DNA from 3 places in the Micromonospora sp. KC721 genome. Region 3 is predicted to be linked to each of the others. Evidence: riboswitches for the same ligand, from Rfam matches in the RefSeq annotation. Region 3 holds a riboswitch; each other region holds the start of a gene.

Region 1 (8,915 bases), on a different contig from region 3:
TCGGCCGGGTGCCGGAAGTGGCCGCGGGGGTTGACGGTGTACTCGTTGCGCCGCCCGACCCGGGTACGCCGCAGGTAGCCGCCGGCTTCCAGGTCGGCGACGATGGCCTGGGCGGCGCGTTCGGTGACGCCGACCTCGTCGGCCACGTCGCGGAGTCGGGCGGTGGGGTTGCGGGCGATGGACAGCAGCACGTGCGCGTGGTTGGTGAGGAACGTCCAGTTCCGGGTGCTTCCGTTCTGCGCTGTCGTCGCCATGCCCGTCATCGTATGACCCCACCCTTCCGGTTCTCAGTGATGCCTTCCGGCACCGAGCCGACGCATCCAGAGAAGCAGGAAATGCATATCACGTAAACCTTGACGTACCTTTTGTTGCGTGTGACGGTGGGGCGAGGCCGCCTGCGTCGCCGGCCGGTGTCATCAGGTGCCCACACGTCAGACCGAGGTGAGGCTATGACCGTGCAGGATCCGACGCAGGCGTTGGCCGAGTTGCACGCCGGAAACCGGCGTTTCGTCACCGGCACCCCACACCACCCCAACCAGGACGCGGCTCACCGGGCCGTCGTCGCCGGCGGGCAGCACCCCTTCGCGGTGATCGTCGGCTGCTCCGACTCCCGTCTCGCCGCCGAGATCATCTTCGATCGCGGCCTGGGCGACCTGTTCGTGGTCCGGACGGCCGGGCACACCGTCGGCCCGGAGGTGCTGGGCAGCGTCGAGTACGCGGTGAGCGTCCTCGGCGTTCCGCTGGTCGTGGTGCTCGGCCACGACTCCTGCGGTGCGGTGCAGGCGGCCCGGGAGGCCGCGATGACCGGCACGACCCCGCCGGGGCACCTGGGCGCCGTGGTGGACGGGGTGACCCCCAGCCTCCGGCGGGCCGCCGCGGCGGGCGTCGAGGACATCGACGGCATCGTGGACGTCCACATCGTCCAGACGGTGCAGACGTTGCAGGACAGTTCCGCCCTGCTGGCCGGTGAGGTGGCCGCCGGGCGGTGCGCGGTGGTCGGCATGTCGTACCGGCTGGCCGCCGGTGAGGTGCGGACGGTGGCCGCGTCGCCCGCCGCGGTCCTCGCGCCGGCGTCCCGGACCGACCTGGACCGGAGCGACCAGGACGACCGTGACCGGGCGGCGGTCGTCGCCGGCTGAACCCCAAGACGCGACGAGGGCCGTCCCCGGTCGGGGAGGGCCCTCGGTCGTAAGCGTCCGCTAGAGCATCGACATGTGTACGTGGTCGGTGTGGTCCGATGGTCCGCTGTACGACTTCCACCCGGTCGCCGGGAACCAGATCTGCCGGTTCCAGATCACGTAGTAGATGCCGAGCCGGTCGGCGTTGCGGATCAGGAACGCGGTCAGGTTGTTGCCGTACCTGCGGGTGTCGTCGTTGTGCCAGGGCGCGAAGCCCTTGTTCTGCAACGACCAGTCGCAGGCCCGCCCCTTGGGATGCTCGAAGGGTCCGCCCGGGCGGTAGCAGCCGGCGAACCGGTTGAAGCCGGCCCGGCGTACCTCTTTGTAGGCGTGCAGGGTACGCGGAGTGATCGTGCCGGAGGTGGTCGGGTCCGGCGCGGTCTTCGACTCCGGCTTCCAGTCGCCGTCGGCCGTGCGTCCCGGGCCGATCCGGGCCACCGGGGAGGTCGCGTCGACCAGTCCACCGGTGAAGCCGCGTCCGCCGACCAGGGCGAGGGCCTTCTCGGCCTCCTTGGTGTTGCGGGCCATCTGGTTGGTCAGCTTCGTCTGCTCGCGCACCTCGGCGTCGAGCGCCAGCTTGCCCTGCTCGGCGCGGTCCTTGGCGGCGGTGACCTCGGCGAGCTTCTGCGCGTTGACCATGTTCAGCTCGTCCAGCGTGGCGGCCCGCTTGACGAAGGAGTCGGGTGCGTCGCTTTCCAGCAACATCGCCACGGCACCGATCCGGCCGGTCCGGTAGGACTGCGCGGCGATCGTGGTGACCTGCGGTCGGAGCGCCTCCAGCTCGTCCTCGGCGCGCTTGACCTCCAACGCGAGCTGGAGTTGGCGCTTCTTCGACTTCTCCAGCTGTGCCTTCGCCTTGGTGTACTCGCGGTTGCGCTGCTCGATGACCTCGGTGAGTAGCTTGGGCTCCTCGCCCTCCTCGTGACCCGACGGGGTCGAGGGGGCGGCGTTCGCCGGGACCGGCCCGGCGAGGACGGCCAGCGCGGCCAGCACGGCCGCCACCGGTGTCCACCAGCGGCGTAGGGGTGCCGTCACAATGTTCCCTTCCGTCGACCGCCGACCGGGTTAGCTGACGGGTTCGGGACGGAAGTGGCCCCTACCGCGGTCGCGGATTCACCCCAGGTACCTGGTTCCCCGGTTCGCCGTACGGCGATTGGGCGGTGGCACCGCAGGCGCCGGTTCGCGCCTTCAGCGGTGACCGGCAGCGAGGTTACCCGAGAGGCATACCGGTGAGCTACGTCCTGAACCCGACTAAATGCGTTAATTCGAGGTGGCGGTGCGTGAGGAGTGACGCGTTCGTCAGGTTCCGGGTCGTCCACGGTGACGCTGTGCAGTTTCACCATGCGGTGTCGGTGCTCCTTTCCGGTTCGGGCCACCCTGCGGGGGCCGGGGTGGACGGTCCGGGTCGCGGGCCGCTCAACGCCTCCAGCGCGGCGTCCGGGTCGACCGGAGGGCGGGGTCTCGGCGCCGGGTCGGCGGGCGGTGTCGGGTCGTCGGCCGGGCCGCGGCCGGCAGCGGTGACGAGCGCGGCCAGACCCGTGGTCAGGGGTACGGCGGCGATCAGCCCCAGCGTCGCCACCGCGCTGCGGACGATCTCCTGGGTCAGGAACTCGCTGGTCAGGATCTGGCTCACCGGCCTGCTGTCGGCCGTCAACAGGAGCAGCAGCGGCAGTGAGGCACCGGCGTACGCGAGCACGATGGTGTTCACCGTGGAGGCGATGTGCGCCCGGCCGACCCGGGTGGCGGACCGGTACAACTGCATCCGGGACAACCCCGGGTTGGCGTGGGCCAGTTCGGTCACGGTGGCCGCCTGGGTGACCGTGACGTCGTCGAGCACACCGAGCGACCCGATGATGATCCCGGCCAGCAGCAGTCCGTGCAGGTCCACATCGCGCTGGTACATCGACAGCGTGGTGGCCTCCTCGCTGCCGAACCCGGTGAGGTGGGTGGCGGCGATGGCCAGGCTGCCGAGGAGGCCGGTCAGCACCAGGCTGCCGAGGGTGCCCAGGACCGCCACCGAGGTCTGCGCGGTGATCCCGTGGGTCAGGTACAGCACCACGAACATGATCAACGCCGAGCCGACGATGGCGATCAGCAGCGGCGAACCGCCGGCGGAGATGCCCGGCACGACGAAGGTGAGCAGGATCGCGAAGCTCGCGGCCAGCCCTGCCAGCGCTGCCATCCCGCGCAGCCGCCCGAACGCGATGATCGCGGCGGCGAAGAGCACCGCCAGCCACACCAACGGCTCACCCCGCTGGTGCTCGGCGATGTCGTAGCGGCTGACCGTCGGGTCGGCCGGGTCGGTCAGCTTCACCAGCACGATCTCGTCGCCCACCGCCACCGTCGGTGCCCCTGGCCCGGCCGGAACGGGCGTCTCCACCTGCTGCCCGGCGTCGGGCCCCTGCTCGACCCGGACGGTGACGGTGCCGCAGGGCCCCTGCGCCGGCCCGGCCGGGCTCTCCGGTTGCTCCGGGCAGGGCTCGGTCACCACCCGGGTCACCGTGGCGTGGTAGCGCGGTGCCTCCTCGCCGGGAGCCCGTTCCGGCGTGTTCCGGGGCCAGAGCACCACCGCGGCGATCACCGTGACGACGAACAACGGGACCACCGTCGCGACGAGGAGCCGCCGCACCCCGGGCGGGGTGGACGGAGTGGAACGGGTGTGGTCGGCGCCCATTGCGAGTCTCCCAACGATCCAGGGCGGAGTACGTGTCAGCCGGTCGGTCGGTTCACCCGCCCCGGCGGGCCGGGAACCATGACGGCCCACGGGTGGGGTGGCGACGATGGACGCGGGGTCATCGTCGAAAGATGGTAGCCAGGCCCGCTGCCGGCTCGCCCGGTTCGTGCCGACCTGGGGGGCCGGAGGCGGCATCTTGGGAGACATGGACCACGATTCCGGAGCAGATGGCGGCCACGACACCGGTCATGACCGGCCTGCCGGGCACGACAGGCACGCCGGGCACGACCCGGAGATGTTCCGCCGGCGTTTCCAGGTCTGCCTGGCGCTCACCGTCGCGGTGGTGGCGACCAGCGACATGGTGCTGGACTGGTTCGACTACGCGCCGGGGTTCCCGGGACGGTCGCTGGTCGGGCCGGTGCTCGGCTCGGTGATCTTCTGGTGGGGTGGCTGGCCGTTCCTGGTCGGCGCCGTGCGGGAGGTACGCGACCGGGCTCCGGGGATGATGCTGCTGGTGGCGATGGCGATCAGTGTCGCGTACGCCGCCTCGCTCAGCACCAGCCTCGGCGCCTTCGACCTGGACTTCTGGTGGGAGTTGGCCGCGCTGGTCACGATCATGCTGCTGGGCCACTGGCAGGAGATGAAGGCCATCGGTCAGGCCCGGGGCGCGCTCGCCGCGCTGGCCGAACTCCTTCCCGACGACGCCGAGCGGATCGGTCCGGACGGCGAGGTCCTACGGGTGCCGCTCACCGAACTGGACGTCGGGGACGTGGTGCTGGTCCGGCCCGGCGGCCGGGTGCCGGCCGACGGGCGGATCGTCGACGGCGTCGCCGAACTGGACGAGTCGACGGTCACCGGGGAGTCCCGCCCGGTCACCCGCCAGGTGGGGGACCGGGTGGTCGCCGGCACGGTGGCGACCGACTCGGCGGTCCGGGTCCGCGTCGAGGCCGTCGGCGACCAGACCACCCTGGCCGGGATCCAACGCCTGGTCGCCCAGGCCCAGCAGTCTGGCGGGCGGGCGCAGGCGCTCGCCGACCGGTTCGCGGCCCTGCTGTTCTACGTCGCCACCGGCGGTGCCGTGCTGACCGCCGTGGCCTGGACGGCGCTGGGCGATCGGGACGAGGCCGTGGTGCGTACCGTCACCGTGCTGGTGATCGCCTGCCCGCACGCGCTGGGGCTGGCCATTCCGCTGGTGATCGCGCTCTCCACCGGGCTCGCCGCCCGGTCCGGGGTGCTGGTCCGGGACCGGTTGGCGCTGGAGCGGATGCGTACCGTCGACGCGGTGCTGTTCGACAAGACGGGCACGTTGACCCGGGGGCGGCACGTGGTCATCGGCGTGGCCGCCGCGCCCGGGGTCGGCGAGGACGAGGTGCTGCGGCTCGCCGCCGGGGTGGAGGCCGACAGCGAGCACCCGCTGGCCCGGGCGATCGTGGCGGCCGCCGCCGGTCGCGGCGGCCCGGCCCTGGCCGGCGGCTTCCGGTCGCTGCCGGGCCGGGGCGTCCAGGCGGAGATCGACGGTGCGTCGTACGCGGTCGGCGGCCCCACCCTGTTGCGCGAGTGGGGGCTCGCGCTTCCCGACGAGCTGATCCCGCCGGCTTACCGCTGGGCCGGGCAGGGCGCGGCCGTACTGCATCTGGTCCGGCTGCCGGACACCGTCCTCGGTCTGCTGGCCCTCGCCGACGAGATTCGCCCCGAGGCGCGGGAGGCGATCACGGCGCTGCGTGCGGAGGGGGTACGGACCATCGCCATGATCACCGGTGATGCCCGTGCGGTGGCCGAGGCGGTCGCCGCCGACCTGGGGTTCCGTCCCGGTGTGGACGAGGTCTTCGCCGAGGTGCTCCCCGCCGACAAGGACGGAAAGGTGACCGCGCTGCAGCGTCGGGGTCTGCGGGTGGCCATGGTCGGCGACGGGGTCAACGACGCCCCGGCGCTGGCCCGGGCGGATGTGGGCATCGCGATCGGGGCCGGCACCGACGTCGCGATCGAGTCGGCCGGGGTGGTGCTGGCCTCCTCCGACCCGCGCGGGGTGGCCGGGGTGCTCCGGCTGTCCCGCTCGGCGTACCGGAAGATGCTCCAGAACCTGGCCTGGGCGGCCGGCTACAACGTGGTGGCGCTCCCGCTGGCGGCCGGGGTGCTGGCCGGGGTCGGCCTGACGCTCAGCCCGGCCCTCGCCGCGGTGCTGATGTCGGCCTCCACGATCGTGGTCGCGCTCAACGCGCAACTGCTACGGCGAGTACGCCTCTGACGGATGGTGGGTTCGGTTAGTTTTGTCGGGTGCGGACGGCGACGGCGGCGACCACGGGCTGGTGGGCTCGCCTGCTGCTGCTCGCCGTCACCCTGCTCGGCCTGGCCGCCATGCACACCATCGGCCATGGCACGCACGCCGGCGGCCAGCCGTCCGGCCATGCCGCCGCGGACCACGCCGACCGGCACCTGCCGGTTGCCGCGTTGCCGGGGACAGCGACCGGCGCCGACACCCCCGGAGGCGTCGACTGCGCCGGGGCGGCCTGCCGGCACGCGGCCGCGTTGCCGGGGACGGCGCGGTTCGCCGTCGACGCCGGCGTCGACTGCGCCGGGACCGGCTGCCGGCCTCCGGTGGTGCTGCCGGCCGGTGACCGGGGCGCCGCCCCGAGCGGCTGGAGCGTCTGCCTGGCGGTGCTCGCCGCGATCACGGTGGCGGTGCTGCTGGCGGTGCTGTTGCGGGCTCGACGCCGGCCCGGCGTCGGCGTGCGCCGCCCCACCGTGCGCCCACCGGGACCGGGTGCGCCCCCGGGTCGGCCCGTCGGGCTTCGGCTCGCCACGGTGGCGGTGCTGCGCAGATAGGAGGCTCCGGCACGGGGCTCCCCCGCGTCTCCGGTCCACTGCGTTGTTTCCACACCGAAAGGTTCACATCGTGTCCATCCGTACCATCGCGCGTCGTGCCGCCCTGACCGGCGCGACCGTCGCCGCCGCCCTCGCGCTGGCCGGCTGCTCCGGCGGCGACGACCACCGGGCCGGCTCCGGCCACCAGACGCCCGCCACGGGCGGTGCCTCGGCGGACGCGTCGACCGCCGCCGAGTTCGGCGACGCCGACGTGCTGTTCGCCCAGATGATGATCCCGCACCACGAGCAGGCGGTGCAGATGTCGGAACTGGCCGCGACCCGCGCTCAGGACGCCGAGGTCAAGCGGCTCGCGGCCCAGATCAAGGCCGCCCAGGCTCCGGAGATCGCCACCATGACGGCCTGGCTGACCGCCTGGGGTCGGCCGGTGCCGTCCGGCAGCCCAGCCCACGGCCATGGCTCGGAGGCGGAGCACGACATGCCCGGCATGATGTCCGACGAGGACCTGGCCGAGCTGGCGGCGGCGTCCGGGGCGGAGTTCGACCGCCGGTTCGTCACGATGATGATCGAGCACCACGAGGGTGCGATCACCATGGCCGAGGACGAGATCGCCAAGGGGAAGAATCCCGAGGTCAAGGCGCTGGCCCAGCAGATCCGCACCACCCAGCGCGCCGAGATCGACACCATGAGAAAGATGCTCGCCCGCCGCTGACCGGGCGGGCCCGTGGCCCGGCCTTCCCGTTGATCATGAAGTTGGCGGCGCTGTCGGTCTTCCCGGCCGCCGCCAACTTCATGATCGGCCGCCGGTTCGGCGTTCCGGCAGGCCGCGCGGCAGTGGGTCAGCCGCGTTTCATGAGGCGGGCCACGGCGGCCATCATCTCGGCAGCCATCTCGTCGGCGCGGCCCTCGGCGGCGCCCTCCCGCATGCAGTGTCGGGCGTGCCCGTCGAGCAGGCCGAGAGCGACCTTGTCCAGCGCGGCCTGAATGGCGGAGATCTGGGTCAGTACGTCGATGCAGTAGCGGTCCTCGTCGACCATCCGCTCGATGCCACGAACCTGGCCCTCGACGCGGCGCAGCCGCGCGAGCAGTTGTTCCTTGCTGGCGGTGTAGCCCCGGGTCGGAGTGCTCGGTGTGGTCATGACCACCAGAATAGCGTACCCCTGGGGGGTATGTTACCGTCGTCGCGTGGGCTACCCCTGGGGGGTATGGCCCGGCGTCAGGAGAGGAGAGCTGCCATGGTTACCACCACGTACCAGGTGCAGGGGATGACCTGCGGGCACTGCGTCAACTCGGTCAGCACCGAGGTGGGCGCGATCCAGGGTGTCACCGACGTGCAGGTCGACCTGGCCACCGGCCGGGTCACCGTCACCAGCGAGAGCGCGCTGGACACCGACTCGGTGCGCGCCGCGGTCGACGAGGCCGGATACGACCTGGTCGACGCGTGAGCCGGACCGCCCGACCGCAGAGAGCCGAGAGGACACGATGCGCACCGCGACGAAGCTGAGCGGGTTCGCCCTCGGTCTCGCGGCGGTGTTCGGCGTGGCGTACGGGGCCGGTCACCTGGCCGGTCCCGTCACCCCGGCCGCCGAGACCCGCCGCGACGCCGCCAGCACCAGTCACGACTCCACCGCCACCGGCCACGAAGAAACCGGCCACGACGACGGCAACGGCCACTCCGACGGCTCCCCGCGCCAGGTCGGCGCCACCCACCTGCCCGGCGGTCTGCTCGTCTCCGACCGGGGCTACACCCTGCAACCCGTGGCCGCCCCGGCCGGGCAGTTCGCCTTCCGGATCACCGGGCCCGACGGTGCCCCCGTCACCCGCTACGACGTCGCGCACGACAAGCGGATGCATCTGATCGTCGCCCGGCGTGACCTGTCCGGTTTCCGCCACGTCCACCCCGAGCTCGGCCCGGACGGCACCTGGCGGGTCGACTCGCCCCTGGGCGGGCCCGGCGTCTGGCGGGCCTTCGCCGACTTCACCCCGTCGGGCGGGGAACCACTCACCCTCGGGGTCGACGTGACCGTGCCCGGCACGCTGGAACCCCGGCCGCTGCCCGCGCCGGCGACCAGCACCACCGTGGACGGATACGCCGTCACCCTCACCGGCACCCCGCGACCCGGGCAAAGCAGCACCCTGACCCTCACCGTCAGTCGGAACGGTCAACCGGTCACCGACCTGGAGCCCTACCTCGGGGCGTACGGGCATCTGGTGGCGCTGCGTCAGGGCGACCTGGCGTACCT
Region 2 (6,379 bases), on a different contig from region 3:
TCGCCGGCTTCCAGACCGCCGAGGTCAGCGGGGTGAAGTTGGTGGTCACCGAGCCCAGTCGATTCGTGCACCGCCAGCTCTGGGTGACCGGACTGCTGGGTCTCTTCGGGGCACCGGAGCCCTACTTCGCCGGGGCCGGTGCCGGGGCGGCGACCCGCGAGGTCCTGCCAGGGGCCTGACCCGGCGTCGCGCCGACCCACCACCGTCGTTCGCCGCTGGTCAACCGGGCCGGCCAGCGGCCCCGCCCGCCCGCGCGGGTTTCGTCTCGCCGTACCCAACCCACCTGCGTTGCCAGCCGAGTCCGCGATACGGGACGATCGGGCGACCGACGAGGAGTGGGAGGTCGGAGTGGTCCGGCGGGAGACGTTCAGCTACACGGTGCGCGCGCGCTGCTCACAGGCGGACGCGGTGGCGCTGTTGAGCGACCTGTCCCGTCAGGAGGAACTGCATCCGCTGATTCTGCGGGTACGTGAGCTGCCGCCCCGGCCCGGAGCGCGGGCCAGCTACGCGGTCACCGACCGGCTGGAACTGGGGCCCCTGCACTTCCCGGTCACCTATCAGGCCGACGTCCTGCTGGTCACCGACGACGAGATCATCGTTGAGGCCCGGCAGCAGCCCGGCACGACCGTACGCAACCACACCCGACTGCGTACGGAGGACGGCCTGCTGCGAATCGACGTCGAGATCACCCTCGCCGCCCCCGCGCCGCTGTTCGGGTACGCGTTCCGCCAGGCCCGGGCGGCGCACCTGGGGCTGGCCAGCCGCCTCGGCGACGTGCTGGACCGGCTCTCCGACGGCGGACCGATCACCGGCTGACCGAACCACCCCCGGGGCCGGGGTGGGTGCGGGGCCCGTCCGGGCGGACGGGCCCCGTGCGCGTGGTGCGGTCAGTACACCGACAGGTGGACGTGGTTGGTGTGGTCGCTGGACGGGTCGCCGTTCGCCCCGCTGTACGACTTCCAGCCGCTGCTGGGTAGCCAGATCTGCCGGTACCAGATCACGTAGAGCACGCCGAGCCGGTCGGCGTTGCGGACGTGGAACGCGGCCAGGTTGTCGCCGTACGTCCGGTCGCCGCCGGTCGCGTCCCCACCGAAGCCACCCTTCTGGGCGGCGAAGTCGCAGGCTCGCCCCTTCGGGTGCTCGCCGGACCCGCCGGGGCGGTAGCAGGAGACGTACCGGGTGAAGCCGGCGGCCTGGGTCTGTTGCAGGGCGTTGAGCATCCGGGGCGTGATGCAACCGTTGGCCGGGGTGGGGTCGTTGACGCTGCACGACTCGGGCGGGAAGGATCCGTCGGAGTTGCGTGGCGCGGACCTGGCATTGGACCGGGAGGTGCCCCGTGGAGCGCTGCTGGTGGCCCGAGGGGCGGACTGCGCGGAGGCGGCCACCTCCAGTGCCCGTTCGGCCTGTTGCTTGCGCTTGTCCATGACCGCGATCTGCTTGCGCTGCTCGACGATCTCGGTGGCCAGCGCGCTACGGGTGCGGGTGACCTCCTCCTTGGTCTTCAGGAGGTTGCGCAGTTCCCGGTCCTCCTTGCTGGCGACCGTCGCCAGCGCGGCGGCCCGGTCCAGGAAACCCTCCGGCGAGCCGCTGTTGAGCAGTGCCGACACCGGGCCGAGCCGGCCGGTCCGGTACGCCACCCCGGCGATCTCGCCGACCTTGCTGCTGCGTGCGGTCAGCTCCGATTCGACGGTCTTGAGCTGGTTGTTCAGTTCCTGCTGGCGCCGGGTGGAGCGTTCCAGCGCGGCCTTGGCGTCGAGCCAGCCCTTGCTGGCGGCGTCGAGTTGGGCGCGTAGCGCTGGGGTACCGCCCTCGTCGTCGCCGCTCGGGGCGGCGAGTCGGGTGGCGGGCGGGGCGGCGGTCACCGGCGTGGGGGCCGAGGTGAGGCCGACGGCGAGCGCCGCGACGATCGCGGCCGTCAGTCGGCCGGTGGTACGTCGTACGTGCATTCACATTCCTTCCGTCAGCCGCCGACCGGGTTAGCTGACGGGTTCGGGACGGAAGATCCCTACCGCTGGCGCGGATGCACCCCAGGTACCTGGTTCCCCGGCACGCCCGGGCGGGCGTTTAGGCGGCGGCCCCGCCGGCACCGTCGGGTGCCGCCTGGGCGGAGGCCGGAACCGAGACTACCGGTACCGGTGGGACGGATGCCCGGTTCGTGACTGAGGGTACGGGAGGTAAGCCTGTGAAAAGGGATGAACAAGTCAATTCTTCTACCACTCGACCCGACCGCACGCCCCCGGTGCCGCGCCCGGTTCGATCTGAAGGGTGGCATGGTCGATGTGGAAGTCCTCGTGCAGCGCGCTGCGGGCGGCAGCGAGCACCGCGCCGACCTCGGCACCCGGGCACATGGTCAGGTGCGCCGAAGCCACCTCCATCCCGGAGGTGAGCGTCCAGACGTGCAGGTCGTGCACCTCGGCGACGCCGGGGACGGCGGTCAACCGGTCATGCACCGCGGTCACCTGGAGGTGTTCGGGGGCGGCCTGCACGAGGATGCGAACGGCCGCGCGGCCCAGCCGCCAGGTGCGGGGGAGGATGAACAGGCCGATCGCCACCGCCACCGCCGGATCGGCCCACCACCAGCCGCCCACCGCGATCAGCAGCGCGGCACCGATCACGCCGAGTGAGCCGAGCAGGTCGCCCAGCACCTCCAGGTACGCCCCACGCAGGTTGATGCTCTCCTGGGCACCCTTGCGCAGCAGAGCGAACGCGACCACGTTGGCGAGCAGGCCCAGTACGGCGACCGTCAGCATCGGCCCGGTCCGGACCTCGGGCGGGTCGCCGAACCGCCGTACCGCCTCGATCACCACGTAGACGGCGACGCCACTGAGCAGGAGCGCGTTGCCGAGCGCGGCGAGCACCTCGAGCCGGTAGAGCCCGAAGGTGCGCTGCGGATCCCGCTCGGCCCGCCGGGTGGCGGTGATGGCAGCCAGGGCCATGCCGATGCCGAGCACGTCGGTGAACATGTGCCCGGCGTCGGAGAGCAGCGCCAGTGACCCGGTGGCGACGGCGGCGACCCCCTCGACCACCATGAAGACCGCGAGCAGGGCGAAAGCCGCCCAGAGTCGGCCCCGGTGGCGCTGCGCCGCGTTCGCGACCGCCCCGTGGTGGTCATGCCCTGCGCCCACGCCCGCACCTCTCCGTCGCCGTACCGGACCCGGTGCCAATCTATGCTGACATCGCTATGTATGCAAGTGAACGGCCGGTGACGCCCCGGGTCCGACCGCCGGCCCCCCATCGGGGGCCTCCCGGCGGTTTCCCCGGACTCCGCCCTGCCCAACCTGCCGGCGTCCGCCGGGCGAGCCGGCCAGGCCCGACGGTCAGCCCACCGGTTCCACGGTGGTGAGGCGCTGGGTGGCCCGGGACAGGGCGACATAAAGGGTACGGACACCGGAGGGCTCGGCCCGGATCTCACCCGGGCAGACCAGCACCACCCCGTCGTACTCCATGCCCTTGGCCTGGAGGCTGGTCACCACCTGCAGCCGCGCCCCGCCCCGCCCGTCCAGCCAGCCGGCCACCTCGTTACGGCGCGGCACCGGCGTGATCACCCCTACGGTGCCCTCCACCTCGGCCAACAGCGCCGCCACCGCGTCCACCGTCGCGCCGGCCAGCTCGCCCGCCGGGACGGTCAGCGCGACCGGATCCACGCCGGTCGACCGGACCGCCCTCGGCAGCGGCAGGTCCGGGTGCAGCCGGCGGATCTCCGCCGCCGCCACCGCGAAGATCTCCGCCGAGTTCCGGTAGTTGGTGGTGAGGTTGAACCGGTACCGTCTGCGCCGGCCCAGCGCCTGGTCCCGCGCCCGGTCCAGCTCCTGCGGATCGCCGGCCCACGCGGTCTGCGCCGGATCACCCACCACCGTCCAGGAGGCCAGCCGGCCGCGCCGGCCGACCATCCGCCACTGCATCGGGGAGACGTCCTGCGCCTCGTCCACCACCACGTGCGCGTAGTCGCGGTAGTCCTCCGGTCGCTCCCGGGCCGCCGCCCGGGCGGCCCGCTGCCGGTCGGCGAACGTGCTCAGCTCGCGTACCCCGCCGGTGAGACGGAACGGGTCGCGTTTCGGCTTCGCCGGCCGCACCGGCTTGCCCAGCAGCGCGTCCAGCTCGTCCAGCAGCGCGATGTCGGCCACCGTCAGCCCCTCGGTCGCCAACGACCGGTACGCCTCCGACAACAGCGTGATCTCGGCGCGGGAGAGCACACCGCCGGCGTACCGGCGCAGCCGCTCCGGCCGGGCCAGCCAACCCAGCACGTGCCGGGGGTGCAGCCGGGGCCACCAGGCCTTCAGGAACTCGCGGAACTCCGGCCGCTCGATGATCTCGTCCTCGAAGGCGGGCTGCTCCGGCAGGCGGGGGATCTCCAACCGGCGGGCCTGCGCATACAACGCGGCGAGGACGGCGTCGAACGCGGCGCGGCGCACCTCGTTGCGGCGGCCGCCCCGGGACAGTGTCCGGTCCCGGACGCCGTCCAGCTCACGGCGCTCCAGCCGGAGCAACGCACCCCGGTAGAGCAGACGCAACTCGTTCGGGCCGTCCGGGACCGCGTCGCGGACCGCGCGTTCCAGCACCCGACGCATCCGCAGCGAGCCCTTCACCGCCGCCACCTCCGGCGGATCGGTCCGGGTCGCCGACAGGCCGGGGAAGAGCGAACCGAGCGAGTGCAGGGTGGCGGTCTCCTCGCCGAGCGAAGGCAGCACCGAGGCGATGTACTCGACGAAGACCGCCGAGGGCCCGACCACCAGGATGCCGCCGCCGGCGTACCGGCTGCGGTCGGAATAGAGCAAATACGCCGCCCGGTGCAGCGCCACCGCCGTCTTTCCGGTGCCCGGACCGCCCGAGACGATGGTGACCCCGGAACCGGGGGATCGGATCGCCTCGTCCTGCTCCCGCTGGATGGTGGCGATGATGTCCCGCATCCCCCGCCCGGTGGCCCGGGACAGGGTCGCCAGCAGCGCCCCGTCGCCGACCACCGCCAGGTCGGCCGGGGCCGCCTCCGGATCCAGCAGGTCGTCCTCGATCCGGGTGACCTTCTCACCCGAGGACTGGATGGTGCGCCGGCGCACCACGCCCAGCGGCTCGGCGGGGGTGGCCTGGTAGAAGGCGGCGGCGGCCGGGGCCCGCCAGTCGACCACCAGGGTCTCGGCGTCCACGCCGCGCACCCCGAGCCGACCCACGTGCAGCACCTGGCCGGTACGCAGGTCGAGCCGGCCGAAGACCAGCCCCTCGTGCTCGGCGTCCAGCACGTGTCGCCGCTGCGCGGCGTGGAAGACCATCGCGTCCCGCTCCACCAGCGCGCCGAAGGTGCCCACCCGGGCCAGCCCGTAGCCCTCCTTCTCCGCCTGCGCGGCCGAGCGTCGCAGCTCGGCCAACCGGGCGTACACCCGGTCGAGGTGCCGCTGCTCGACGGCGATCTCCTGCTCCAGGGTCGTCTGGTCGGTCAACGTGGGGGCTCCTGTGCGACGGCGGCGCCGGACGCGGGCGCACGCCAGGCGCAATGAGGGTACGGGCAGGCCGCCACGGCACACCCAGCCCGGGCCGCTTCCCGCGACCTCGGCCACCTCCCGGTCAACAGGTGCCGGGGGAGGGGAGCGTCCGGGGAACGGGCGTGCCGGCCATGACCCGGTGCAGCACCGCCGACAGGGCAGCGTTCACCTCGTCGGGGCGTTCCACCATCAGCATGTGCCCCGCGCCGGGGCATACCGTCAGATCGGTCACCGGCAGGGCTGCCGCGATCGACTCCGCGCACGGCGGCGGGGTGAGCCGGTCCCGGTCGCCGACCAGGGCCGCCGCCGGCAGATGCGCCAACTCGGCCAGGGTGTCCAGCCGGTGCTGCGCGCCGATCGAGGCCCGGAAGCCGCCGATCGAACGCAGCGAGGCGCGGGCCACCGCCGAGGTGACCAACCGGATGTCGGCCGGATCGCAGCGTTCGCCGAAAAGCATCCAGCGGATGCTCGGGCGCAGCGCGCGCAACAGCGCCCGGGGTGGGCGCCAGGAACCGCAGCGGGCCAACACTCCCGCCCCGGTGGTCTCGGCGATCCGGATCAGCCGGGCGATACGGGGCGACAGGCCGTACGCGGTGTGCGTGTGCCCCTCGGCGGTGGTGGAGACGAAGACCAGCCCGGCGATGCGGGCGGCGAAGTGCGCGGGGTGCCGGTGGGCGTACTCCATCACGGTCATCCCGCCCATCGAGTGCCCCACCAGCACCACCGGGCCGGTCGGCACCACCTCGTCCAGCACTGTGGCCAGGTCGTCGCCGAGCTGCGCCAGCGTGGCCGTACGCCGTGCCATGCAGCTCGACCCGCCGTGCCCCCGCGCGTCGTAGGTGACCACCCGTACCCGCTCGCCGAAGCACTCCCGCAGGTGGGCCACCTGCCGGTGCCAGACCCGC
Region 3 (12,934 bases):
CACGGACAGGTCGAAGCCGCCCTCGCGGCTGCTCAGCCGCGCCGTCGGCAGGTCGGCGGAAAGGTCGAACGCGCCCAGCGTGGGCAGGGCGAGCAGCCCGCCGCGGGCCGGCACGTCGAGGGTCGCCGGGACGCCGGCGCGGATCGCGGCGGCGGCCGCCACACCCGCCAGGTAAGGCAGCTCACCGGTGGCGCCGTCGCGGCAGCGCTGCGCCCACCGGCGAACGAACGGGTGCTCCAGCACGGCACGCACCGCCTCGGGCGCGGTGACGTCCAGCTCGACCAGCAGCCGCCACCCGGCGGCGGCCACCGGATCGTCGGTGGCCTGCGGGCTGAGGGCGACCAGCAGCGCGCGGACCATCCCGAGGTGGACCGAGGCGAGCTGCCGCGCGCTCTCCGCGGTGCCCCGGCCGCCGGCCAGGTCGTCGAGGACGGCGCGGTCGAGCACGTCGGCGCCCTGCCGGCGGGCCGGCGCGTGCGCGGGGGTACCCGCCATGGCGCGGATCAGCTCCTTCAGGTCGGCGCAGTAGACGGACGGGTTGTCGAAGCCGGCGCCCGCGCGGTACCGGTGGGCGAAGAGACCGCCGCCGCACTGGGCGACCACCGGACAACGGCGGCAGGTGGCGCAGAGACCGGCCAGGCCGGTCTGCCGGATGGCGATCATCGGGTACGCCGCGGCGTCGTCGACGCGGTGCCGGAAGACGTCCAGGCCGGTGGCCGGTGCGCCGTGGTACGCCGACTTCAGGGAGTCGACCTGCTCGAACGTGCCGTCGGTCTCGATGACGACGAGGTCGGCGGGGCCGAGCCCGACCGCCTCCGTCCGGCTGGCGCCGCCGGCGGCGGTGGAGAGCAGGGATTCCAGCAGGCGGATCGGCACCGGGCGGCCGTCGGCCAGCCAGCGCCGGTGCACCGCCAGCAGCCATTCGGCGTACGGGGTGGGGATCCCGGCCGGGCGGGCCGGTGGCCGGTCCCAGTTGGCGTGCGGGAGCAGGAAGTCGATCTGTGGCGGCTCCTCGGCCAGCAGCGCCCGGTAGACCCGGACCGGGTCGTTGGCCAGGTCGACGGTGCAGAGGATGCCGGCGTAGCCGGCCCGGTACTCGGGGCGGCGCAGCAGCGCCAGGGCACGGCGTACCGCGGCGTGACTGCTCGCGCCGTTGGCGTGGCGACGGTGCCGGTCGTTGGCGGACACGTCGCCGTCGAGGGAGATGCCCACCTTGACGTCGTGGGCGACGAGCACGTCGCAGACGCGCGGGGTGAGCAGCACACCGTTGGACTGCATGCGTAGGTCGAGCCGGGTCACCGGGTCGATCTGGCGGCGGAGTTCGCCCGCCGCGGCGGCCAGACCGGCGGCACCGGCGAGCAGCGGTTCGCCGCCGTGCAGCACGACCCGTACGGTGTCGAGGCGGTGCGCGGCGGCGTGCTCGGCGATCCGGCCGGCGGCGGCCCGCAGCGTGGCAGCCGCCATGAGGCGCGGCTGCCGACGCCAGGACTGGTCGGGGTGCTGGTAGACGTAACAGTGGTCGCAGGCGAGGTCGCAGCGGCTGGTCAGCTTCAGCACGTACTGACTCAGCGGGCTGACCCGCCCGGTGGCCGGTCCGGGCGGCCCGGCGGGGTCAGATGGCAGAGCCGAACCCCTGGACATCGACGCCGGACGGACGGTTGACCCGGTGGTGGTGGGCGTCGGCGACGGCCCGCGCCCGAGAGAGCGGGATCTCGCCGAGCGCCGTGTGCCGCAGGTCGTCCAGCGGCGGCGGAGTCGGGGTCTGGTCGGGACGGACTGCGTGGCGATCCACGTCGTTCCCCCATGCTGTCGGAGGTCGGCGGGCGGTGGCCCCGGACGACGGTCGGCGACGACCATCGTCGATAATATCTTGCACATTCAGTGATGTCACTGGCGCTCTCCGTACCGAACGATGCGGCAGCGTTGTCGCAACTGCGGGCGACTACTTGCCGCCATCCTCGGGTACGCGAGCCGTAACGGGCCTTCCGCCTCGCAGACGAGGGCGGCTAGGGTGTCTCGGTGACCGTGTTCCGGATCAGCGAGGCCGCCGAACTGTTGGGGGTCAGCACCGACACCGTGCGTCGCTGGGTGGACGCCGGACGGTTGCCCGCCAGCCGTGACGAGCACGGCCACCGGCTGATCGACGGCGCTGACCTGGCGGCATTCGTCCGCGCCCAGGCGGCCGCACCGGACGCCGGCACGGAGATCACCTCGGCCCGCAACCGGCTGCGCGGCATCGTCACCGCCGTCGTCCGGGACACCGTGATGGCCCAGGTCGACATCCAGGCCGGGCCGTTCCGAGTGGTTTCGCTGATGAGCCGGGAAGCCGTCGACGAACTCGGCCTCGAGGTGGGTTCCGTCGCCGTCGCCGTGATCAAGTCGACCACCGTCGTGGTGGAACGCGCCGCACCTGGCGGCGCCCGGGGAAGGACCAGCACATGACGATCCGCCGCGCCCTCGCCGCCCTGACCGGGCTGGCCCTGCTCGTCACCACCGGCTGCACGAGCGACGAGCGACCGGACCGCAGCGACGACAACCGTACGGTGACCGTCTTCGCCGCCGCCTCGCTGACCGAGTCGTTCACCACCATCGGTCGGGAGTTCGAGGCCACCCACCCCGGCGTCCGGGTGGCCTTCACCTTCGGCGGCAGTTCCGCCCTGGCCACACAGATCACCCAGGGGGCGCCGGCCGACGTCTTCGCCGCCGCCGCGCCACGGAACATGGCCACCGTCACCGAGGCCGGGGCCGCCGCCGGCGCCCCGGTCGTCTTCGCCCGCAACCAGCTGGTCATCGCCGTGTCCAAGGGCAACCCGGGCCGCGTCCGGCGCCTGGCCGACCTCGGCCGGCGCGGGATGAAGGTGGCCATCTGCGCCGAGCAGGTGCCCTGCGGGGCCGCCGCCCGCGCCGCGCTGGACGCCTCCGGGATCGACCTCGTCCCGGCCACCCTGGAGCAGGACGTCAAGGGCGCGCTGGCCAAGGTGCGTCTCGGCGAGGTCGACGCCGCGCTGGTCTACCGCACCGACGCGCGGGCCACCGCCGAGGTCGACGGGATCGAGTTCCCCGAGTCCGCCCGGGCGATCAACGACTACCCGATCGTGGCACTGCGGGAGGCGCGCGACCTGGCCACCGCCCGGGCCTTCGTCGATCTGGTCAGCTCCGCCCGCGGCGCGGCCGTGCTCACCGCCGCCGGTTTCCAACCGCCGGCAGGCTCGTGACGCCCCAGCGCCACCCGTCCACCGGGCGCGCAGCGGGCCGACGGGTGCCCGCGGCGCTGCTCCTACCGGCCGCGCTGGGCCTGTTCCTGCTGGTGCTGCCGCTGCTGGGACTGCTGCTGCGCACTCCCTGGGCGAGCCTGCCGCAACGGCTCACCGCGCCGGGAGTGCTCACCGCGCTGCGGCTGTCCGTGCAGTGCGCCACCCTGGCCACCCTGCTCTGCCTGGCGCTCGGCGTACCCCTGGCCTGGCTGCTGGCCCGGGTCGAGTTCCCCGGCCGGCGGGTCGTGCGGGCCCTGGTGACCGTCCCGCTGGTGCTGCCGCCGGTGGTCGGCGGGCTGGCGCTGCTGCTGGTCTTCGGCCGCCGGGGGTTGCTCGGCGGCTGGCTGGACGACACCCTCGGCGTGACCCTGCCGTTCACCACCACCGGTGTGGTGCTGGCCGAGGCGTTCGTGGCCATGCCGTTCCTCGTCATCGCCGTCGAGGGAGCGCTCCGCGCCGCCGACATCCGGTACGAGGAGGCCGCGGCCACCCTCGGCGCCGGCCGGTGGACCACCTTCACCCACGTCACCCTGCCGCTGGTCGCCCCGGGCGTAGCCGCCGGCGCGGTGCTCTGCTGGGCGCGCGCGCTCGGCGAGTTCGGCGCCACCATCACCTTCGCCGGCAACTATCCCGGCCGGACCCAGACCATGCCGCTCGCGGTCTACCTGGCGTTGGAGACCGACCTGGACGCCGCGATCGTACTCAGCCTGATCCTGCTCGTCGTCTCGGTGGCGATCCTCGCCGGGCTGCGTGACCGCTGGCTGGGCAGCCCGTGACCGCGCCACTGCTGGACGCCCGCCTGGTTGTCGACCGGGGTGCCTTCCGCCTCGACCTGCCGCTGCGCGTCGACGCCGGCGAGGTGGTCGCGTTGCTCGGCCCGAACGGCGCCGGCAAGACCACCGCCCTGCGGGCACTGGCCGGGCTGCAATCGCTCAGCGCCGGGCACGTCGTCGTCGACGGCGTCGACCTGGACCGGCCCGGCCACGGCCGGTGGGTGCCGCCCGAACGACGGCGTGTCGGCGTGGTGTTCCAGGACTATCTGCTCTTCCCACACCTCAGCGCGCGCGACAACGTCGCGTTCGGCCCCCGCCGGCAGGGCCTGGGCCGCCGGGCCGCCCGGGAACGGGCCGCCGGCTGGCTGGAGCGGGTCGGCCTGACCGGGTACGGCGGACGCAAGCCCGGTCAACTCTCCGGCGGGCAGGCCCAGCGGGTGGCCCTGGCCCGCGCGCTCGCCGTACAGCCCCGGGTGCTGCTGCTCGACGAGCCACTCGCGGCGCTCGACGCGCAGACCCGGCTGGACACCCGGGCGCAGTTGCACCGGCACCTGTCCGCGCACGACGGCGCGGCGCTGCTGGTCACCCACGATCCGCTGGACGCGGTGGCGCTGGCCGACCGGCTCGTCATCGTCGAGGACGGCCGGCTGGTGCAGGAAGGCGACGCGGCGGCGGTCACCGCGCGCCCGAGAACCGACTACGTCGCCCGGCTGGTCGGGCTCAACCTCTGCCGTGGTCACGCCGACGGTCACCGGGTACACCTCGCCGACGGGGTGTCCCTCGCCACCGTCGACCGGGTCGACGGGGACGCCTTCGTGGTGTTCCCTCCGACTGCCGTCGCGGTGCATCCGCACCCGCCCGAGGGCAGCGCAGGCAACACCTGGCCGGCCACCGTCGTCGGCGTGCAACGGCACGGCGACCACCTGCGCGTGCAGCTCACCGGAGCGCTCGACGTGGCCGCCGACGTGACCGCCACGGCGCTGGCCCGGTGGCGACTGGAGCCGGGGCAGCGGGTGTGGGCGGCGGTCGAGGCCGGCCGGACCCGCGCCTATCCGGCCTGAGCACCCACCGGCAGCCCCCGCTCGCTCCGCACGCCGACCAGGTCAGCGACCGGCGGCGCCGTCCGTCTCGGCCTCGAAGACGTCGGGAATCCCGTCCCGGTCCCGGTCGACCGTCTCGAGTTCGTGCACCCGCCGGTAGAAGCGGTTGCGGGCGCGCAGGATCACCGTGGCCAGCAGGGCGGACAGCAGCGAGCCGGTGAGCACGGCCACCTTCACGTGGCCGTCGCGCTCGCTGCCCAGCCCGAAGGCCAACTCGCCGATGAGCAGCGAGACGGTGAAGCCGATCCCGCCGAGCAGCGACAACCCCAGCACATCGACCCAGTTCAGGCCCTCGTCCAGCTCGGCCCGCCCGAACCGGGACATCAGCCAGGTGGCGGTCATGATGCCGAGAGGTTTGCCGACCACCAGGCCGACGACGATGCCGAGCGCCACCCGGTCGGTGAGCGAGGTGACCAGGCCGGCGAGCCCGCCGACGGTCACCCCGGCGGAGAGGAACGCGAAGATCGGCACCGCGATGCCGGCGGAGATCGGCCGGAACCGGTGCTCGAAGTGCTCGGCCAGCCCCGGCCCGGCATCCGGCCCACCGGCCGCCGCACTGCGGATCACCGGCACGGTGAAGGCCAGCAGGACACCCGCCACGGTGGCGTGCACGCCGGACTCGTGCACCAGCACCCAGGTCACCGCCGCCAGCGGAAGCAGCAGCCACCAGGACCGGACCCGGCGCTGCACCAGCACCCCGAACGCGGCCAGCGGGAGCAACGCGCCCAGCAGCGGCAGCACCGACAGGTCGGCGGTGTAGAACACCGCGATGATGACGATCGCCATGAGGTCGTCGACCACGGCGAGGGTGAGCAGGAAGGTACGCAGCGCCGACGGCAGGAACGACCCGATCACGGCGAGGACGGCCAGCGCGAACGCGATGTCGGTGGCGGTGGGGATCGCCCACCCCCGCACCGCTCCGGCGCCCGCCCCACCGGCGATCGCCGCGTAGATCAGGGCCGGCACGATCACCCCACCGGCGGCGGCAGCCACCGGCACCGCCGCCCGGCGCGGATCCCGCAGGTCACCGGCGACGAACTCGCGTTTGAGTTCCAGCCCGGCGACGAAGAAGAAGATCGCCAGCAGACCGTCGGCGGCCCAGGTGGCCAGGCTGAGATCCAGGTGCAGCGCCGCCGGTCCCAGCCGGAGGCCGCGCAGCGCGTCGTACCCCTGCGCCCAGGCCGAGTTCGACCAGATCAGGGCCAGCAACGCGCCGACGAGCAGCAGCGCCCCACCAACGGTCTCCTTGCGCAGAATGGCGGAGATGCGGCGGGTCTCGCCCCAGGATCGGCGGGCGAACAAACGGCGCCGGGTGGCGTCGGTCACGGGAACTCCTCGTCGGCAGCGGACGCGCGTACTCATCGCCGACCAGACTTCCCGGCACACCTGGCCCAACCCTATCCGGCCGGGTCTCAGGTCGCCCGGTGCGCCCACCCCCAGTCAGGCGCGTCACCCGGGACCCGGCGGCGGACCGAACCGTGCCCGGGACACGTCGACGCCCGGCCGGTGGACCTCCGGCCGGGCGTCGAGGGCAGTGTGTCAGACGCTGAGCTTCTGCCCCGGGAAGATCAGACCCGGGTCGGCACCGACGACCGCGCGGTTGCGCTCGTACAGCGCCTTCCAGCCACCGGAGACGTGGTGCGCCTCGGCGATGCCGGACAGGGAGTCCCCCGGCCGCACGACGTAGTTGCCGTTGCCGGTCACCGGAGCGCGACGCGCCTGGTTGCGGGTGCTGCGCTGCTCGTCCCGCGAGGACCGCTCAGTCGTCGACGCGGCCTTCTTACGGGACTGCGAGCGCTGCGCCGACTGCGACGACTTCTCCTTCTTCGGGGCGTAGCTCTTGGTGGAGCCGCCCTTCTTGCCGCAGGTCGGCCAGGCCCCGATGCCCTGGCCCTTGAGCACCTTCTCGGCGATCGCGATCTGCTCGCTCCGACTGGCCAGGTCGGCGCGGGCGGCGTACTTCTTGCCGCCGTAGCCGGCCCAGGTGCTCTGGGAGAACTGCAGGCCACCGTAGTAGCCGTTGCCGGTGTTGATGTGCCAGTTGCCGCTGGACTCGCACTGGGCGATCGCGTCCCAGTTGACGCTGGCGGCGCTTGCCGGAGCGGCCGGCGCCAGAACGGCGGCGGCCCCGGTGACCGCACCGACGGCGAGAGTGCCGACGGCGATGCGGCGCGAGCTGACCCGTCGATGACGGGCGACGTATGCAGTTGCCATCTGTGATCCTCCACGCCGACGAGGTGAGCTGTCGGGTTCGGGCCGAGGAGCCCGGCCGCCGTGGCGGCTTCACCCCGAGGTGACGTGCACCGAGGAACGTGGGTCCCCCGCTCCATGCCCGGGTGACTGGGTCCGTGGCCGGCGGCATGGATTAGGCGTAACCGGCCACGGTGTCCGCGATCGCGGACCCCAACGACGTTAGGAAGCCTTTCGGCGGATCGCCCACCTGTTGAGAGGTTCTTCACCCGGTCAGGCGAGGGCTCCGGACCTCCGGTTGCGAGGTCCGGGCCGACGTGCACAATGCCCGGTCACATCGCATCCGAAGCGCACACGGTGACGGCCCCGCTTCTCACCGCCGACGGCTCCCCGACTCGGCGCTGCCGGTCGGCGACCAACCCACCCCGATGAGTCACCGCCCGATCTGGCCGCGGGAGAAGCCCGCCCGATCTGGTCGGCGGGCGGCCTCTGCGGTGGACAGCAGGCCACGCGGGCCCGGGACGGGATCCGTCCCGGGCCCGCAGCGACAGGTGGCCTCAGAGGGTACGGGTCAGCCGGTCGGCGAGCACCCGGGCGAAGCGGGCCGGGTCGGTCAGGTCGCCGCCCTCGGCGAGCAGCGCCATCCCGTACAGCAGCTCGGCGGTCTCGGCCAACCCCGGATCGGCGGCGTCCCGCTGGTGGGCGGCGCGCAGCCCGGTGACCAGCGGATGCGCCGGGTTCAGCTCCAGGACCCGCCGGACGATCGGCACCTCCTGGCCCATCGCGCGGTACATCTTCTCCAGCGTGGGGGTGAGGTCGTGCGCGTCGCCGACGAGGCAGGCCGGCGAGGTGGTCAGCCGGGCGGAGAGGCGGACCTCCTTGACCGTGTCGGAGAGCGTGTCGCGGAGGAACGCGAGCAGGTCGGCGTACTCCTTGGCCTGCTGTTCCCTTTCGGTCTCGGCCTCCTTGCGCTCCTGCTCGGTGTCCAGGTCGACCTGTCCCTTGGCGACCGAGCGCAGCGACCGGCCGTCGAACTGGCCGACCCGGTCCACCCAGACCTCGTCGACCGGGTCGGTGAGCAGCAGCACCTCGTAGCCCCTGGCCCGGAACGCCTCCAGGTGCGGGGAGTTCTCCAGGGTCGCCCGGTGCTCGCCGGTGACGTAGTAGATCTCGGTCTGGCCCTCCTTCATCCGGGCCACGTAGTCGTGCAGGGTGGTGGGCTCGGTGGCGTCGTGGGTGGACTCCACGCAGAGCAGCTCGAGGATCGCCTCGCTGTTGTCCGGATCCTCCAGCAGGCCCTCCTTGAGCACCCGACCGAACTGCGACCAGAAGGTCCGGTAACGCTCGGCGTCCGCGGTGCGCATCTCCTTGAGGGTGGTGAGCACCTTGCGGACCAGCCGGCGACGCACGATCTGGATCTGCCGGTCCTGCTGGAGGATCTCCCGGGAGATGTTGAGCGACAGGTCGTGCGCGTCCACGACGCCCTTGACGAAACGCAGGTAGTCCGGGATGAGTGCGGCACAGTCGTCCATCACGAAGACACGCTTGACGTAGAGCTGCACACCCCGGCGGCCGTCGGCCCGGTAGAGGTCGAACGGGGCGTGCGACGGGATGAACAGCAACGCCTCGTACTCGAAGACCCCCTCGCCACGCATGTGGATGGTCTCCAGCGGGTCAGCCCAGTCGTGGCTGACGTGCCGGTAGAAGTCGCGGTACTCCTCCTCGGCGACCTCGTCACGGGGCCGGGCCCACAGCGCCTTCATCGAGTTGAGGGTCACCGGCTCGGCGTCGGCGGTGACCAGTCGAATCGGCCAGGCGATGAAGTCGGAGTACCGCTTGACGATCTCGCGGATCCGGCCGTGGTCGGTGTAGTCGTGCAGGTTGTCCTCGCTGTCGACCGGCTTGAGGTGCACGGTGACCGAGGTGCCCTGCGGGGCGTCGTCCACCGTCTCGATCACGTACGTGCCCTCGCCGGTGGACTCCCAGCGGGTGCCCTCGGTCTGGCCGGCGCGGCGGGTGAGCAGGGTGACCTTCTCGGCGACCATGAAGGTGGCGTAGAAACCGACCCCGAACTGCCCGATGAGGTCCTGGTTGCCGGCCTCCTTCGACTCCTTGAGCTTGCGCAGCAGCTCCGCGGTGCCGGAACGGGCGATGGTGCCGATCAGCGACACGACGTCCTCGCGCGACATGCCGATGCCGTTGTCCCGTACGGTCAGCGTCCGGGCCTGCTCGTCGGTGGCGATCTCGATGTGCAGGTCCGAGGTGTCGACCTCGAGATCCTTGTCGACCATCGACTCCAGCCGCAGCTTGTCCAGCGCGTCGGAGGCGTTGGAGACGAGTTCGCGCAGGAAGACATCCTTGTGCGAGTAGATGGAGTGCACCATCAACTGCAACAGCTGACGCGTCTCGGCCTGGAACTCCAACGTCTCGGTCCGGCTGCTCACACCAAACCTCCTCATCCGGTTGTCGCGGTCCCACCCCGGGATCCGGGCAAAGGATACGAGCCGCGTGGCCGTCCGGTGACGCCCGGTCGTCACATCGGCCGGCGAGCCAACAGGAACGCCTGCGCGGTGGGCTCGACGCCGCCGGGCCACGGTTGCGGCTCGCGGTGCAGCCGGGCGTGCGTGGTCAGCCCGGCCGCCGCCAACAGCTGCGCCACGTCGTCCGGGCGACGCCGGTGGAAGACCACGTCGACCGGGTCACCCCAGGCATCGGTACGGTGCACGTGCTCGTCGCCGACCTGGAAGCCGAGCAGCAGGTGCCCACCGGGGGCGAGCACCCGGTGGAACTCGGTGAAGACGGCGGGCAACAGATCGTCGGGCACGTGGATGACCGAGTACCAGGCGAGCAGCCCGGTGAGCGTGGCGTCGGGCACGTCGAGCGCGAGCATCGACCCGACGGTGAAGCGCAGGTCGGGGTGGAGCCGGCGGGCCTCGGTGATCATGCCGGGTGAGAGGTCGACGCCCTCGACGTCGAGGCCGAGGTCACGCAGGTGCCGGGCGACGCGCCCGTTGCCGCAGCCGACGTCGAGGACCCTACCGCCGCCGTCGGCGCCGACCAGCTCCGCGAAGGCGGCGAGCAAGGCCCGCTCCAGCGGCCGGGCGGCCAACTCGTCACGGGTGAACTCGGTGTACCGCACCGCCATGGTGTCGTACGCGGCGCGGGTGCGGGTCAGGAAGCTGGGCTCGGTCACGATCGCCGACCCTACCGGTGCCCGGGCAGGGTGGCGTCCCGGCGGATAGGGTTCGTCGAGGCAGGTGCTCGCAGGCAGTTCGGGAGGTCGTCGTGGCCAGGGAGACCGGGCGGACGCTCGTCGCCTCCAACAAGAAGGCGCGGCACGACTACACCGTCCTCAAGACCTACGAGGCGGGGATCGTGCTGGCCGGCACCGAGGTGAAGTCGCTGCGCGAGGGCCGGGTGTCGCTGGTCGACGCGTTCGCCCAGGAACGCGACGGCGAGATCATGCTCTACGGCCTGCACATCGCCGAGTACGGGTTCGGCACCTGGACCAACCACCAGCCGCGGCGGACCCGCAAGCTGCTGCTGCACCGGGTGGAGATCGCGCGGATCCTGGAGCGGCTGCGCGACGGCGGCGTGACGTTGGTGCCGTTGTCGATGTACTTCAGCAACGGCTGGGCCAAGGTCGAGCTGGCCCTGGCGCGGGGCAACCGGTCGTACGACAAGCGGCAGGCGCTGGCCGAGCGCGACGCCAACCGGGAAATCGCCCGCGAGTTGGGCCGCCGCCTCAAGGGCCGCCGGCCCGTCTGAGCATCCGTCTCGACGCGGCGAGCTGACCGACGACCGTGCGCGGCGACGTCCCACGGTCCGCCGGCCAGGCTGGGCATACACTGCCCGGATGAGGTGGTCGACGTGACCGACGGGACGACGGCACAGCGGCCCTGCGGTCACGTCTGCTGGGCGTACGACGATCCGGCCAGCTTCGAGGCACGGGCGCGGGAGTACCTGCTCGCCGGTCTGGCCGCCGGTGACCGTGTCCGCTACGTCACCGGCGAGCCGGTGCCGGTGGTGGTGGAACGGTGGCGCGGCGCGCCCCGGCTGCGCGACGCCCTGCGCACCGGCGCGGCCGAGATCTGCTCGATCGACGACATGTACGGCGCGGGCGTCCTGGACACCGACGCCCAACTGGCGTCCTACACCGCCATGATCGAGGCCGCGATCGCCGACGGGCACGCCGGCTGGCGGGTCGCCGCGGACGCCACCCCCCTGGTCCTCGATCCGGTGCGGCGCGACGGGTTCGCCCGCTACGAGCACCTGGTCGACCGGTTCCTGCGTGCCCGGCCGATGTCCGCGGTGTGCGGCTACGACCGCAGCCGGCTCGACGAAGCGGCGGTCGAGGAACTGGCCTGTCTGCACCCCACGTCCGACCCGGGCACCAGCCTGTTCCACCTGTACGCCGGTGACGGCGGCCTGGTCCTCGACGGCGAGCTGGACACGTCCAACCACGACGTGTTCGCCACCGCGCTGCGGCGTGCCGACCACGACCCGGACGAGTTGGTGCTGCACGCCGAGGGGCTGCGCTTCATCGACCACCGCAGCCTGCTGCACCTGCACCGGCACGCGCAAAGCCGCCACGGCGCGGTGGTGCTGCGCACCCCGTTGACCCCGGCGGCCAGGCTCGTCGCCCTGCTCGGGCTCTCCGGGATACGGGTGGAGGTGACCGGATGAGGACCGGAGCCGCCGCCGGCCATACCGGCTACTTCCACGAGGCCGTCCTCTACGACTCGCCGGAGCATCTGCTCGCCGTCGTGGTGCCCTTCCTGCTCGACGGGGTCGCGGCGGGCGAGCCGACGATGGTCTCCTTCGGTGAACGCCACACCGCCCTGCTGCGCTCGGCGCTGCCGCCTCGCTCCGGGGTGACCTTCCTCGACGGCGGTGACGTCTACGCCCGGCCCTCCGCCGCGATCCGCTCCTACCGGCAACTGCTGGCCGACCAGGTCGCTGCCGGCGCGACGCAGATCCGGATCGTCGGCGAACTGCCCCCGGTCGCGTTCGGCCGTTCCTGGGACTGGTGGAGTCGGTACGAGTCGGCGATCAACCACGCCTACGACGACTTCCCGTTGTGGAGCATGTGCCTGTACGACACCCGGAGCACCCCGCCGGAGGTCCTGACCGACGTGGTCCGTACGCATCCGCGGACCGCCACGCCGGACGGCCGGCACCTGCCCAACGAGGTCTACACCGCACCCGAGGTCTACCTGCGGGAGCCGCGCCCGGTCGCGCCCGACCCGTTGCAACGCGGCGTGCCGCTGGTCGAGCTGGTCGACCCGACCCCGGCGCAGGCCCGCGCGGTGGTGCACGCGGTGGCCACCGACCACGTGGGCGCCGACGAGGTGGACGACCTGTCCGTGGCGGTGAGCGAGGCGGTGACCAACGCGCTGCGGCACGGTCGACCGCCGGTGCGGTTCCGGCTCTGGGCCGGCGACGGACGGGTGGTGGTGACGGTCGGTGACGCCGGCACGGGGCCGACCGATCCGTACGCCGGGCTGCTGCCGGCACGAAATGTCGTCTGCGGTGGCCTGGGGCTCTGGATCACCTACCAGTCCTGCGACCATGTGGCGATGCAGCGCGGCCCGGACGGCTTCACGCTGCGGTTGAC

What was found. Region 3 has a riboswitch for cyclic di-AMP ahead of E1182_RS10825 (transglycosylase family protein). Riboswitches for the same ligand answer to the same signal wherever they lie in the genome.
Region 1: another riboswitch for cyclic di-AMP. It lies ahead of E1182_RS25940 (hypothetical protein); the one in region 3 lies ahead of E1182_RS10825 (transglycosylase family protein).
Region 2: another riboswitch for cyclic di-AMP. It lies ahead of E1182_RS27855 (hypothetical protein); the one in region 3 lies ahead of E1182_RS10825 (transglycosylase family protein).

What each region holds. Positions count from the first base shown of each region.
Region 1 is NZ_SMJY01000210.1:490-9,404, reverse strand. It holds gene E1182_RS25950 (helix-turn-helix domain-containing protein) at 1-263, opposite strand, end outside; gene E1182_RS25945 (carbonic anhydrase) at 450-1,139, shown strand; gene E1182_RS25940 (hypothetical protein) at 1,200-2,213, opposite strand; cyclic di-AMP (ydaO/yuaA leader) riboswitch at 2,218-2,348, opposite strand; gene E1182_RS25935 (YibE/F family protein) at 2,515-3,852, opposite strand; gene E1182_RS25930 (copper-translocating P-type ATPase) at 4,058-6,097, shown strand; gene E1182_RS32545 (hypothetical protein) at 6,127-6,675, shown strand; gene E1182_RS32540 (DUF305 domain-containing protein) at 6,746-7,384, shown strand; gene E1182_RS25920 (metal-sensitive transcriptional regulator) at 7,512-7,811, opposite strand; gene E1182_RS25915 (heavy-metal-associated domain-containing protein) at 7,908-8,117, shown strand; gene E1182_RS25910 (hypothetical protein) at 8,155-8,915, shown strand, end outside.
Region 2 is NZ_SMJY01000257.1:472-6,850, reverse strand. It holds gene E1182_RS27865 (STAS domain-containing protein) at 1-179, shown strand, start outside; gene E1182_RS27860 (SRPBCC family protein) at 289-816, shown strand; gene E1182_RS27855 (hypothetical protein) at 888-1,946, opposite strand; cyclic di-AMP (ydaO/yuaA leader) riboswitch at 1,950-2,081, opposite strand; gene E1182_RS27850 (cation diffusion facilitator family transporter) at 2,211-3,125, opposite strand; gene E1182_RS27845 (AAA family ATPase) at 3,318-5,432, opposite strand; gene E1182_RS27840 (alpha/beta fold hydrolase) at 5,557-6,379, opposite strand, start outside.
Region 3 is NZ_SMJY01000044.1:13,140-26,073, forward strand. It holds gene E1182_RS10790 (FxsB family cyclophane-forming radical SAM/SPASM peptide maturase) at 1-1,641, opposite strand, end outside; gene E1182_RS10795 (FXSXX-COOH protein) at 1,613-1,792, opposite strand; gene E1182_RS10800 (molybdopterin-binding protein) at 2,020-2,442, shown strand; gene modA (molybdate ABC transporter substrate-binding protein) at 2,445-3,215, shown strand; gene E1182_RS10810 (ABC transporter permease) at 3,212-4,030, shown strand; gene E1182_RS10815 (ABC transporter ATP-binding protein) at 4,027-5,088, shown strand; gene nhaA (Na+/H+ antiporter NhaA) at 5,131-6,453, opposite strand; gene E1182_RS10825 (transglycosylase family protein) at 6,667-7,341, opposite strand; cyclic di-AMP (ydaO/yuaA leader) riboswitch at 7,340-7,509, opposite strand; gene htpG (molecular chaperone HtpG) at 7,875-9,761, opposite strand; gene E1182_RS10835 (class I SAM-dependent methyltransferase) at 9,851-10,510, opposite strand; gene smpB (SsrA-binding protein SmpB) at 10,603-11,085, shown strand; gene E1182_RS10845 (MEDS domain-containing protein) at 11,188-12,003, shown strand; gene E1182_RS10850 (sensor histidine kinase) at 12,000-12,934, shown strand, end outside.